One region of the Streptomyces sp. NPDC029466 genome, then DNA from elsewhere that is predicted to be linked to it. Evidence: riboswitches for the same ligand, from Rfam matches in the RefSeq annotation. Region 1 holds a riboswitch; each other region holds the start of a gene.
What was found. Region 1 has a riboswitch for cyclic di-AMP ahead of ACZ4XD_RS33195 (transglycosylase family protein). Riboswitches for the same ligand answer to the same signal wherever they lie in the genome.

Region 1 (3,991 bases):
TCGACGAGCCGGATGTGCTCGATCTGACCCGGCGTGACAATCAGCATCTGGGATACGGGCACGGCATCCACTACTGCCTGGGCGCGCCGCTCGCCCGGCTCGAAGGGCAGACCGCGCTGGCGACCCTGCTGACCCGGCTCCCGGACATCCGGCTTGCGGCGGAACCGGAGGATTTGCGCTGGCGCGGCGGGCTCATCATGCGCGGACTGCGTTCACTTCCGGTGGAGTTCACTCCGGATCGGCCCTGACCAGCGACAAGACCACATGTGACGCAGAGTCAACCGCGTGACCATTACGTGATCCGCACTACACCGACTTGTGACTACCCGAGAGCCCGGCTACCTTTCGACCCGACGATCGACAGGCTTCACTCGATCGGTCGAAGCGGTGATGTGGGGGACCGTTGTAACGGTGCCGCTCGCGTGCGTCGGCCGGCCGGAGGCTCCGTCGAGCAGCTCCGAAGAGCTCGTCGAACAACTCAACCGCCGCGCGAAAGGCATCCGCATGCGTTCCGGGAACGGCCGACATCGTCGCCCCCGTCAGGCACCGGCCATCTTTGTCACGGCGGGAGTGACCGGCGCCGGCTTCGCCCTCCCCCTCCTCGGGGCGAGCGGCGCACACGCCGCCGACACCGCGACCTGGGACAAGGTCGCCCAGTGCGAGAGCGCCGGCGTGTGGAGCGCCGCCTCGGGCAACGGCTACTACGGCGGCCTCCAGCTGACCCAGGAGATGTGGGACAACTACGGCGGGTCGGCCTACGCCTCGCGCCCCGACTACGCCAGTCGCTCCCAGCAGATCGCCGTGGCCGAGTCGATCCTCGACGACCGAGGGCCGGACGCCTGGCCGAGCTGCGCCGTGAACGCGGGGCTGACCGGCGACGGCGAGGCCCCTGAGGTCGACCCGGGCAGCACCAGCACCCCCGCACCCGACCCGTCGGACTCCCAGGGTTCCCGCGACCCCTGGGACACCTCCGACCCGTCCCGGTCGCACGACGACGGGGGCTCCGCCGGACGCGACGACGCGCCGCGCGACGAGCACGGCGACGAGAACCGGCGGCCGTCCGACGTGACGCCCTCGCCCGACCCCTCGGACTCCGGCGAGCCGGGCGAGGCGTCCACGAGCCCGGAGCCGTCCGACCCGGCGACGCCCGGCGACCGCGGCGACGACCCGTCGCGGTCCGCCGACCCGTCCGACGAGGACCCGTCCGGCAGCCCCTCCACGGACCCGTCCGAGGACGGCAGCCGTACGGACAGCACCGGCACGCCGCACAAGGTGCCCACCAAGGGCAAGCACCGCGGCGAGGCGGGCGACGAGGACGCCAGGGGCAGCGACGACGGCAGGTCGGGCGGCCGGCACGCCTCGCGCGGCGACGACGCGCACCGTACGGGCCCGGCGGCCGATGGCGACTACACGGTGCGCCCGGGTGACAGCCTGTCAGCCATCGCCGTGGCCCACCGGCTGCCCGGTGGATGGGGTGCGCTGTACGACCGCAACGAGGGCGTCATCGGGTCCGACGCGGACCTGATCCAGCCCGGTCAGCAGCTCGATCTCGGGCGGAACGCAGGGTAGTTCGGCACCCTTCGCCCTCTTTTGGGAAAGTGAGACAAGGGTCTCGTTGACTCCGGTGGGGTCCGGTCTGCGCAACCCCGGCATACCGGGCCTCACCTGCGGATATGTAACCAACCCGTGATCAAAAACGGTCAACTTGGTTCAGATGGTGGGGTTTGAACCCCAAGGGCATTACTGCTTAACGTCAGGATCGCTCGCCAAAGCGGGCCCTTCGATCACACGCCGAATCCTGCCGGTGGTCGGAGGCACTTGACGCGCAAGCGCCGAAGGCAGGAGCGGGGGACCCAGGATTTGTGCCGGCCCCGCCCGTGAAAACGGGTCAACCGGCTTGGGGTGAAGCCAGGTGCGTTCCGCGCACACGGCCGGGCGACTCATCAGTCCGAACCCGACAGCTCACCTCGCAGGCGTCGGTGAGGAAACGAACGAACCATGCTGATCTTCAAGGGCAAGCACCGTCGTCCCTCCAAGGCCGTCCGCGTCGCCACCCTGGCCGGTGTGGCCGGTGCCGCCGTGGCCGTCCCGATGATGGGTGCCACCTCCGCCTCCGCAGCCTCCGTCGCCACCTGGGACAAGGTCGCCCAGTGCGAGTCCGGCGGCAACTGGTCGATCAACACCGGTAACGGCTACTACGGTGGCCTGCAGTTCTCCAACTCCAGCTGGGCCGCCGCCGGTGGCACCCAGTACGCGCCGCGCGCCGACCTGGCCACCAAGTCGCAGCAGATCGCCGCCGCCGAGAAGCTCCTCGCCATCCAGGGCCCGGGTGCCTGGTCCTGCGCCGGTGCGGGCAACCTGACCGCCGGTGGTCCGTCCCCCGACGTCGACACCTCCACGCAGACCAAGTCCGCGCCGAAGCAGGAGTCGGCCGAGCCGGAGGCCAAGAAGGCCCCGTCCCAGGACCGTGCCTCGCGGTCCGCCGAGCGCAAGTCCACCGGCCACGGCAACTACACCGTCAAGGCGGGCGACACCCTCGCCAAGATCGCCAAGGCCCACGGCACCGACTGGAAGTCCGTCTACAAGGCCAACAAGTCGGTCATCGGCGGCAACCCGAACCTGATCATCCCGGGTCAGCAGCTCAACGTCTGAGCCGGAGCTCACCGGGGCTCCTGAGGGCCCGAGCGGCGGGCCCCTCCTTCCTCCGTGAGACCGCCCCGTCACGGCGCGCCCTTCCCCCCAGCGTGCCGTGGCGGGGCTTCTCGTGTCCCGGACCGCATCCGAGGCCCCCGGCCGGCGGCAGGCCGCTGACCGGCACTGTTCCGCGACTTTCCCCGTTCGGCGAACAATGTGCCAAACGTCCCGCGAACTGGGCCTTTGGGCAGGTTTTCGGGGGTGTTCCGTCCCACGGAGCGGGCCAAGGGCAGGCGGACGAGCCCGGGGCCGTTAGGCTCATGCGCAGAACGCCAGACACCCACGAAGGAGACAACGTGCCGTCGATCGACGTCGTCGTAGCCCGCGAAATTCTCGACTCGCGAGGTAATCCCACGGTCGAGGTCGAGGTCGGCCTCGACGACGGCAGCACCGGTCGTGCCGCCGTCCCGTCCGGCGCCTCCACCGGCGCCTTCGAGGCCATCGAGCTCCGTGACGGCGACCCGAACCGCTACCTGGGCAAGGGCGTCGAGAAGGCCGTCCTGGCCGTCATCGAGCAGATCGGCCCGGAGCTCGTCGGCTACGACGCGACCGAGCAGCGGCTGATCGACCAGGCGATGTTCGACCTGGACGCCACCGACAACAAGGGCTCGCTCGGCGCCAACGCCATCCTCGGCGTCTCCCTCGCCGTGGCGCACGCCGCCTCCGAGGCCAGCGACCTCCCGCTGTTCCGCTACCTCGGCGGCCCGAACGCGCATGTGCTGCCCGTCCCGATGATGAACATCCTGAACGGCGGCTCGCACGCCGACTCCAACGTGGACATCCAGGAGTTCATGATCGCCCCGATCGGCGCGGAGTCCTTCTCCGAGGCGCTGCGCTGGGGCACCGAGGTCTACCACACCCTCAAGAAGGTCCTGAAGGAGCGCGGCCTGTCCACCGGTCTCGGTGACGAGGGTGGCTTCGCCCCGAACCTGGGCTCCAACCGTGAGGCCCTCGACCTCATCCTGGAGGCCATCAAGCAGGCCGGTTACGCCCCCGGTCAGGACATCGCGCTCGCGCTGGACGTCGCCGCCTCCGAGTTCTACAAGGACGGCAAGTACCAGTTCGAGGGCAAGGACCGCTCGGCCGCCGAGATGACCGAGTACTACGAGGAGCTGGTGGCGGCCTACCCGCTGGTCTCCATCGAGGACCCGCTGTTCGAGGACGACTGGGCCGGCTGGAAGGTCATCACCGACAAGCTCGGCGCCAAGGTCCAGCTCGTCGGCGACGACCTGTTCGTCACCAACCCCGAGCGCCTCGCCCGCGGCATCGAGGAGGGCTCCGCCAACGCGCTGCTGGT
Region 2 (3,991 bases), on a different contig from region 1:
CGGCCGCTCGGGGGTGTGGTGTTGGCGGCGGCCGGGGCCGTTGCGGCCAAGGAGTGGGAGCGCCAGGCCGAAGGGGCAACAGCTGCGGCCATGCCATGACGCCGGCCGGGTGGGGTGGGACGCAAAGCGCCAACGCCCCCACCCCACAAACCTGTTGAGGGGATGATTACCTCAGGCCGAAGCCTCCCCCAGCAGCTTGAGTTCGTCCTCCGTCAATGCCACCTCCCCCACCGCCAGCAAGGCCGGGAGCTGTTCCACCGTGCGGGCGCTCGCGATCGGCGCCGCGACCGTGGGCTGGGCGGTGAGCCAGGCGAGGGCGATGGTGGCGGGTTCGGCGCGGTGGGCGGTGGCGATGGTGTCGAGGGCCTGGAGGACGCGGCGGCCGCGGTCGGTGTCCGCGTACTGGGCGGCGCGTCCGGAGCGGGCGCTGTCGACAGGGGTCCCCGGGCGGTACTTGCCGGTCAGGAAGCCGGAGGCGAGGGCGTAGTACGGGACGGCGGCCAGGTCGTGGCGGGCGGCGACCTCGGCGAGTTCGCCCTCGTAGGTGTCGCGGGAGACCAGGTTGTAGTGGGGCTGGAGGGCGACATAGCGGGCCAGGCCCTCACGGGCCGAGCAGGCCAGGGACTCCTCCAGGCGCTGCGCCGAGATGTTGGAGGCGGCGATCTCGCGGACCTTGCCGGCCCGGACGAGATCGTCGAGGGCGGTGAGGAACTCCGGGACCTCGACCGACTCGTCGTCGTAGTGGGTGTAGTAGAGGTCGATGTAGTCGGTGCGCAGACGGGTCAGGGAGGCGTCGACCGCGGACTTGATGGTGGCGGGGGACAGGCCCTTGTAGCCGGGGAGGGCGCCGACCTTGGTGGCGATGACGACCTCGGAGCGGTTGCCGCGGGAGGCCAGCCAGTTGCCGAGGACGGTCTCGGATTCGCCGCCCTCGTTGCCGGGGACCCAGTACGAGTAGGCGTCGGCGGTGTCGATGAAGTTGCCGCCGCCCGCCACATACGCGTCGAGCACGGCGAAGGAGGTGGCTTCGTCGGCAGTCCAGCCGAAGACATTGCCCCCGAGGGACAGCGGGGAGACGGAGAGCGAGCCGAGGGGCTTGCGGGTGCTGCGGGCGCCTGGGGTGCTGTGTGTCGCGGTCATACATTGGTGCAGCGCGGGGGGAAGAGGAGTTATTCCTTCCTCATCCCCCCGCGGCCGACAACTCCCCTGAAAACCTTACGGGTTGAGGGGGCGGTTCAGGCTTCGATGCCCTACGTCACACACTGAGCCCATGCTCACGCAGCCACGGCATCGGGTCGATCGGGTCGCCGGCGTCGGGACGTACCTCCAGGTGGAGGTGGGGGCCGGTGACGTTGCCGGTGGCGCCGACGCGGCCGATGACGTCGCCGGTGTTGACCTTGCCGGAGGTCTTCACCATCGAGGACAGGTGGCAGAACCAGAGTTCGGTGCCGTCGTCGAGGGTGAGGACGATGCGGTAGCCGTACGAGCCGGCCCAGCCGGCCTGGGTGATGGTGCCGGAGTGCACCGCCTTGACGGGGGTACCGGTCGGCGCGGCGAAGTCCTGTCCGGTGTGGTCGGCGGCCCAGCGGTCACCGGCCTGGCCGAAGCTGGCGGTGAGCGTGTAGGAGGACACGGGGGCGATGAAGCTCTTCGCCAGTTCGGCGAGGCGCTCGGCCTCCGCCTTTCGTCGGGCCGCTTCCTCCGCCTCGCGCTTGGCCTCCATCTCGGCCGCCTTCTTGGCTGCTGCGGCCTTTTCGGCCGACTTCTGGTGGGCGGCGGCTTCCGTCGCGGCCTGCTGGACAGCGGCCTTTTCGGCGGCTTCGCGGGCCTCCTGCTCGGCGCTGCCCTGCTGCGCGTCGGCCTGCTGGAGGATGCGGCTGCGCAGCGCCTCACCGGCGCCCGCGGCGTTACCGGTGTCCGCGCCCGTCCCCGTGGAAGCGACAGCGGCCGCGCCGTCGGCGGGGGCCGAGGCGGCGTCGGTGGCCGCGGAGTCCTCGTCGGATATCAGGTCGCCGATGCCGGGCAGCTCCTTGGCGTCCGGCAGCTTCTCGGAGAGGTCGTCGGCCATGCCGCCGATGTCGGGCATCGAGATCGGCACCGGCGGACGGTCCTCGGCCGAGGCCATTCCGCCCGCGCCGACCGCCGCGATGACTCCGACACCCAGGACGGTGCCGCTGCGGGCGAATCCGCCGCCGCGCTGCTTGGCGACGCGGTGCTTGCCTCGCACGGAACGGGTGGATTCCTCGGTGGGATTCCATTCCTCCCACGGTCCGTCGCCGCCATCGACACCGGGGCCGGCGAAGGCACCTCGGTCATCGAGCTCGTAGGCGGTCGGGTGCTCGGGGGTAGGCCTGTTGGACGCCACGGGGGCGCACTCCTTTCCTTCCTTCTCGCCTACCGGGTTAGCTGACGGGTTCGGAGCAGGAAGGTCTCCTACGGACGCCCGCTGGCGGAGGGCGTCCGATTCACCCCAAGGAAGTGGTTCCCCGGTTCCCTTGGTGCAGTTCGAAGTGCTTGGGGGTGCGTGAAAAGCGCGTGCGGGATTCGGCGTCGGCGCGCGGTGCCGCCTCGGGCGACGGCTGGGACGACCGCGCTGCGTTATCGGACAGTAATAGAGACGGCGACCGAATTCCAAGCGTTCCCACGAATCCGTATGCGCTCCGCACAAGCTGCCGCGCGGCCTTTTCGGCCAGCAGGGCAGCAATCCGGGCGAGTTGCCCGCCATCCCTAAACGATCTCGGGTGGATTGTGTGCCAGTCGTTATGCGCAGGGGTGCCCCTCAGCTACGGAGGGTGAGAGCAGTAACGTCGGATCATGGTCGTCAACGTCGGGAACACCGGGAACGCCGGACGGGCTGCCGGTATCGCGTGGGGAGTGGCGGAGCGGTACCGGGAGTTCTCCTGGCGGGAGGCGCGCGGCCGGTCGGACGCGCACGAGGAGCTGAGCGCGCGGATCAGCCAGGACCCGGAGTTCTGCGATCTGCTGTCCGGCTCGCTGCCCGCCGGCAACAAACAGCAGCCGAACCTCCTGCTCGCCGCCGTCCGCTATCTCGACGGCCCGCACGCCGACATGGGCCCGCGCGGTGCGGCCGCGTACGGGCGCTGGCGCGAGTGGACGATCCGGCACTGGGACGAGGTGCGCGCGGTGATCATGCAGCGCGCCACCCAGACCAACGAACCGGCCCGCTGCGCCACCCTGCTGCCGCTGCTCGCCCGTCTGCCGCAGCCGCTGGCGCTGCTGGAGGCCGGCACGTCCGCGGGGCTGTGTCTGCACCCCGACCGCTATCGCTACCGGTACGAGGCCGCAGGCGGGGACGGGCCGCGCCGCCGGGCCGAGCTGGGGGCGCCGGAGAGCCCGCTGGTGTTCACCTGCCGTACGGGAGGGGCGGCCGACGAGCTGCCCGAACGGCTGCCGCGGATCGTCTGGCGGGCCGGCATCGACCTCGACCCGCTCGACCCGGTCGACGAACCGGACGATCTGCGCTGGCTCCAGGCGCTCGTATGGCCGGGTGACGGGGAGCGTGCGGCACGGCTGTCCGCGGCCGTCGACGCGGTGCGGCCGGCGCCGCGGCCGCGGATGGTGCGCGGCGACCTGCTCGACGAGCTGCCCGCGCTCGCCGCCGAGGCACCGCCCGAGGCGACGCTGGTCATCTTCCACAGCGCCGTGCTGCCCTATCTCCCGCCCGCCCGCCGCGAGGAGTTCGTCCGTCTCGTACGGTCGCTGCTCGCCGGGCGGCCCGGCGGCGGCCACTGGATCTCCAACGAGCACCACTCCGTGCTGCCGTGGATCACCGACTCCGCACCCCACTCACCCCGCCCGGACGACGCCCTGCACCTGACCCTCGCGCTCGACGGCCGCCCGGTCGCGCTCACCGGCCCGCACGGCCAGAGCCTGCACAGCCTCTCCGGCGCGAGCGGCGCGACGGGGCGCTGAGCGGGGCCCGGGGGGAGAGATGTGCGGCCCGGCTCCCGCACAGCCCGCCGTACGCCCG
Region 3 (3,991 bases), on a different contig from region 1:
CCAAGGCTGATGGCAACCCCGTCAACGCGGCCTCCATGCTCGCGGTCCTCGGGCTCGGCGCCCAGGGCGGCGAGGAGATCGTGCTGGCCTCCGACGCCGAGGGCGCCGAGGCGGCACTGGACCGTCTCGCCAAGCTCGTCGCCGAGGGTCTCGAGGAGCTCCCCGAGACCGTCTGAGTCCGCCAGGACTTCTGCCGCATACGGCGGCCCCGCAGTGGTGACCGGATCGGTTGCCGCTGCGGGGCCGTTTCGCTGCGTGCCTTCCCGTTGCGGGAGGGATACGGGGAATTCCGGGGCGAGCGCCATCCGGGAGCGATGGCGGCCGATATCCGGGAGCCACCCGAAAAAGCGCACACCATTAAGCGCACGCGGCGCCGATAAAAAATCGGCATACCAAATGCAGGATCGCGGCATGGCAATTGCAGGCCCGGATCGAATAACGCACCGCCGCGCGCCACGGCTGCCGAATTCGCGCCTCTTTGTATACGGGGCGATTGTTAAGGGCGGACGCGTGCCGTGTTGACGGGTCGTTTCGGATCCCTCACCTCGGGGGCGGCGGGACGACGCAGCCGGTAGACGGGGAGCGAGCGCTCGACATGAGCCGCCATCAGGGCGCGCGCCCGTTCCGCGTCCCCCCGGGCCACCGCGTCCAGCACCGCGCCGTGTTCGTCCCAGGACTCGCTTACCCGGGACGGCAGTTCCACCGTGTACATCCACTCGATCTTGCGCCGCAGCTGGGTCAGCAGCGCCGTCAGGCTGGGGCTGCCGACCGCCTGGGCGAGCGTTTCGTGGAACCAGCCGTCCAGTTGGCGCAGATCCGCCAGGTTGCCGTGACGGGCTCGCTCGCGGCCGAGGCGTACCAGGCCGCGGAGCACCTTGAGGTGGGCCGGGCTGCGGCGGGCGGCCGCGCGGGCGGCGCCCAGCGGCTCCAACAGGGCCCGGATGTCCAGGAGGTCGGCGGCTTCCTGCTCGGTGGGTTCGGCGACGCAGGCACCCGCGTGGTGGCGGGTGGTGACGAAGCCCTCGGACTGAAGGGTGCGCAGCGCTTCGCGCACCGGCACTCTGGAGACGCCGTAACGGGCCGCCAGGATCTCCTCGATCAGCCGGCTCCCCGGCGCCAGCGCACCGGAGACAATGTCGTCGCGAATCGCCGTGCACACCGCATGCGCGGAAATATGGCCTCGCATCTTCCGTGCCTCCGCCGTAATCCCCTGGAAACGCCGCCGGTCGGCGGCTTTTCCGTGACTCTATTCGACTGGCACGGCTTTTCCGACGGCGTCCGGTTATTCATGGATAATTTTTGGCCGGAAGTCGCGGCCATCAGCGCAACTCGTGCGCGCGCACCGCACCCCGGATACGCCGAAGCCCCGGCCGGGGGACCGGGGCTCCGAAGGACGCTCGGCGTGTGGCGCCGGGCCAGTAGGGGCGCGGCACCGACGCGGCGCGGGATCAGACGTTGACGCCGTGCCCGCGCAGGTAGGCGACCGGGTCGATGTCCGAGCCGTAGTCGGCGCCGGTGCGGGCCTCGAAGTGCAGGTGCGGGCCGGTGACGTTGCCGGTGGCGCCGGAGAGGCCGATCTGCTGGCCCGGGGTGACCTGCTGGCCGACCGAGACTCCGAGCGACGACAGGTGGCCGTACTGGGTGTACGTGCCGTCGTTCATCTTGATCACGATGTTGTTGCCGTACGAGCCGCCCCAGCCGGCCTCGACGACGGTGCCCGAGCCGACCGCGTGGACGCTGGTGCCGGAGGCGGCGTGGAAGTCGATGCCGGTGTGGCTGCCGGAGGACCACAGGCCACTGGAGGCCTTGTAGGAGGTGGAGACGTAGGAGTCGGAAATCGGGGCGACAAAGGCGTTGAGGCGCTTGCGCTCCGCGTCACGGGCGGCGCGCACCTTGGCCTCGTGGGCGGCCTTGGCTTTCTTCTTCGCCGCCTCGGCACGCCGCTTGGCCTCGTCGGCCTGCTTCTTGGCGACGGCCTCGGCCTTCGCCCTCGCCGCGGCGATCTCCGCGTCGGCCTGCTGCGCGTCGGCCTGGGCCTCGACCCGGCTGGCGAGCTCGTCCCCCAGCACGACGGCCTGCTGGAGTCCGGTGTCGTGCGGGCGTGCCTCGTCCGTCGCGGCCAGCGCCGGCGAGGCCACGGAAGCGACCACACCACCGGCCGCGAGGGTGGCTATGCCGGCGATGTTGCGGCCCGTCTTGACGGGACGGCTCGTGCGACGGTGCTTCCCGGTGGCACGGATGAACGCCATGTGCTGGCTTGTCCTTTCCCTCCTTCTCGCCTACCGGGTTAGCTGACGGGTTCGGAGCAGGAAGGTCTCCTACGGACTCCTCGGAGAGGAGCCCGATTCACCCCAAGGGACATGTGGGTCCCCGGCTCCCCTGGCTCGCGCCGTACGGGGACTCGGCGATGGCTGCCCGGTGCCACTGTTGTGGCGGACTTGTGACGAACAGCCGGACTGACGCTAAACGGGGCAACTTTCAATCGGCAAACAGATCAGCTTTTTTGTGCGGGATGCCACAAGAACCGGGGCACCAGCCGCGATAAACCGGACATACGGCGGCTCCCGTGGCCGATAAGTGCCACGGGAGCCGCATGTCGATATATGACCTTCCGTCACACCGGCGGGACTAGCCGCTGACGACGGTCACCTCTCCGATGCCCAGCGCCTTGACCGGTTCGGCGATCTGTGCCGCATCGCCCACCAGGACCGTCACCAGCCGGTCCACGGGGAAGGCGTTGACCGCCGCCGCGGTCGCCTCGACCGTGCCGGTCTCCGCGAGGCGGGCGTACAGCTGCGCCTGGAAGTCGTCCGGCAGCTGCTGCTCCACCTGGTCGGCGAGGGTGCCCGCGACGGCCGCCGCGGTCTCGTACTTCAGCGGCGCGACCCCGACGAGGTTCTGCACGGCGACATCCCGCTCCTCGTCCGTCAGCCCCTCTGCCGCGAGGGTGCGCAGCACCTTCCACAGGTCCTCGAGCGCCGGGCCGGTGGAGCCGGTGTCCACCGAGCCGCTGATGGCGAGCAGCGCGGCGCCCGTGGAGCCCTCCGGGGAGCTGGGGGCGGTGGAGCGCAGGACCTGGCCGAAGGCCCGCACCCCGTAGGTGTAGCCCTTCTCCTCCCGCAGCACGCGGTCCAGACGGGAGGTGAGGGTGCCGCCCAGGCAGTACGTGCCGAGGACCTGCGCGGGCCACACCCGGTCGTGCCGGTCGGCACCGATACGGCCGATGAGCAGCTGCGTCTGGACGGCCCCGGGGCGGTCCACGATCACCACCCGGCCGGTGTCGTCGGCGATGATCGGCGCGGCCGTCAGCGGCTCGGCCGTGGAGCCGGTCCAGGCGCCGAGAGTGCCGGCGAGCGCCGCGTCGAGGTCGACGCCGGTGAGGTCACCGACCACTACGGCGGTGGCCGTGGCGGGCCGTACATGGGCGTCGTAGAAGGCACGGACGGCCGCGGCGTCGATCCGCGCGACGGTCTCCTCGGTGCCCTGCCGGGGCCGCGACATGCGGGCGGTGGCCGGGAACAGCTCCTTGGACAGCGACATCGCGGCACGGCGGGCCGGGTTGGCGAGCTCGTGCGGAATCTCGTCGAGGCGGTTGCGGACCAGCCGCTCGACCTCGCTCTCCGGGAAGGCGGGCGCCCGCAGCGCGTCGGCGAGCAGGCCGAGCGCGCGGTTCAGCCGGGACACCGGCACCTCGAGGGAGACCCGTACACCGGGGTGGTCGGCGTGCGCGTCCAGGGTGGCGCCGCAGCGTTCCAGCTCGGCGGCGAACTCCTCCGCGTCCAGCGTGTCGGTCCCTTCGGACAGCGCACGCGCCATGATCGTGGCGACGCCGTCCAGGCCCTCGGGTTCGGCGTCCAGCGGCGCGACGAGGTTGATCTCGACGGCGACGACCTGCTGGCCGGGACGGTGGCTCGTCAGGAGGGTGAGCCCGTTGGGCAGTTGGCTGCGCTCGGGGGCGGGGAAGGCCCACGGCTTGGGTGCGCCCCCCTGG

Region 2: linked by a shared signal. The riboswitch ahead of ACZ4XD_RS06485 (M23 family metallopeptidase) and the one ahead of ACZ4XD_RS33195 (transglycosylase family protein) in region 1 are both predicted to bind cyclic di-AMP.
Region 3: linked by a shared signal. The riboswitch ahead of ACZ4XD_RS11280 (M23 family metallopeptidase) and the one ahead of ACZ4XD_RS33195 (transglycosylase family protein) in region 1 are both predicted to bind cyclic di-AMP.

Annotation. Positions count from the first base shown of each region.
Region 1 is NZ_JBVHZH010000061.1:6,013-10,003, reverse strand. Features, by position in the region: gene ACZ4XD_RS33205 (cytochrome P450 family protein) at 1-248, shown strand, start outside; gene ACZ4XD_RS33200 (transglycosylase family protein) at 505-1,569, shown strand; cyclic di-AMP (ydaO/yuaA leader) riboswitch at 1,821-1,991, shown strand; gene ACZ4XD_RS33195 (transglycosylase family protein) at 1,999-2,652, shown strand; gene eno (phosphopyruvate hydratase) at 2,991-3,991, shown strand, end outside.
Region 2 is NZ_JBVHZH010000004.1:269,887-273,877, reverse strand. Features, by position in the region: gene ACZ4XD_RS06490 (aldo/keto reductase) at 172-1,140, opposite strand; gene ACZ4XD_RS06485 (M23 family metallopeptidase) at 1,256-2,365, opposite strand; cyclic di-AMP (ydaO/yuaA leader) riboswitch at 2,377-2,531, opposite strand; gene ACZ4XD_RS06480 (DUF2332 domain-containing protein) at 2,815-3,933, shown strand.
Region 3 is NZ_JBVHZH010000010.1:116,408-120,398, reverse strand. Features, by position in the region: gene ACZ4XD_RS11290 (HPr family phosphocarrier protein) at 1-176, shown strand, start outside; gene ACZ4XD_RS11285 (GntR family transcriptional regulator) at 497-1,186, opposite strand; gene ACZ4XD_RS11280 (M23 family metallopeptidase) at 1,449-2,249, opposite strand; cyclic di-AMP (ydaO/yuaA leader) riboswitch at 2,262-2,417, opposite strand; gene ACZ4XD_RS11275 (M16 family metallopeptidase) at 2,629-3,991, opposite strand, start outside.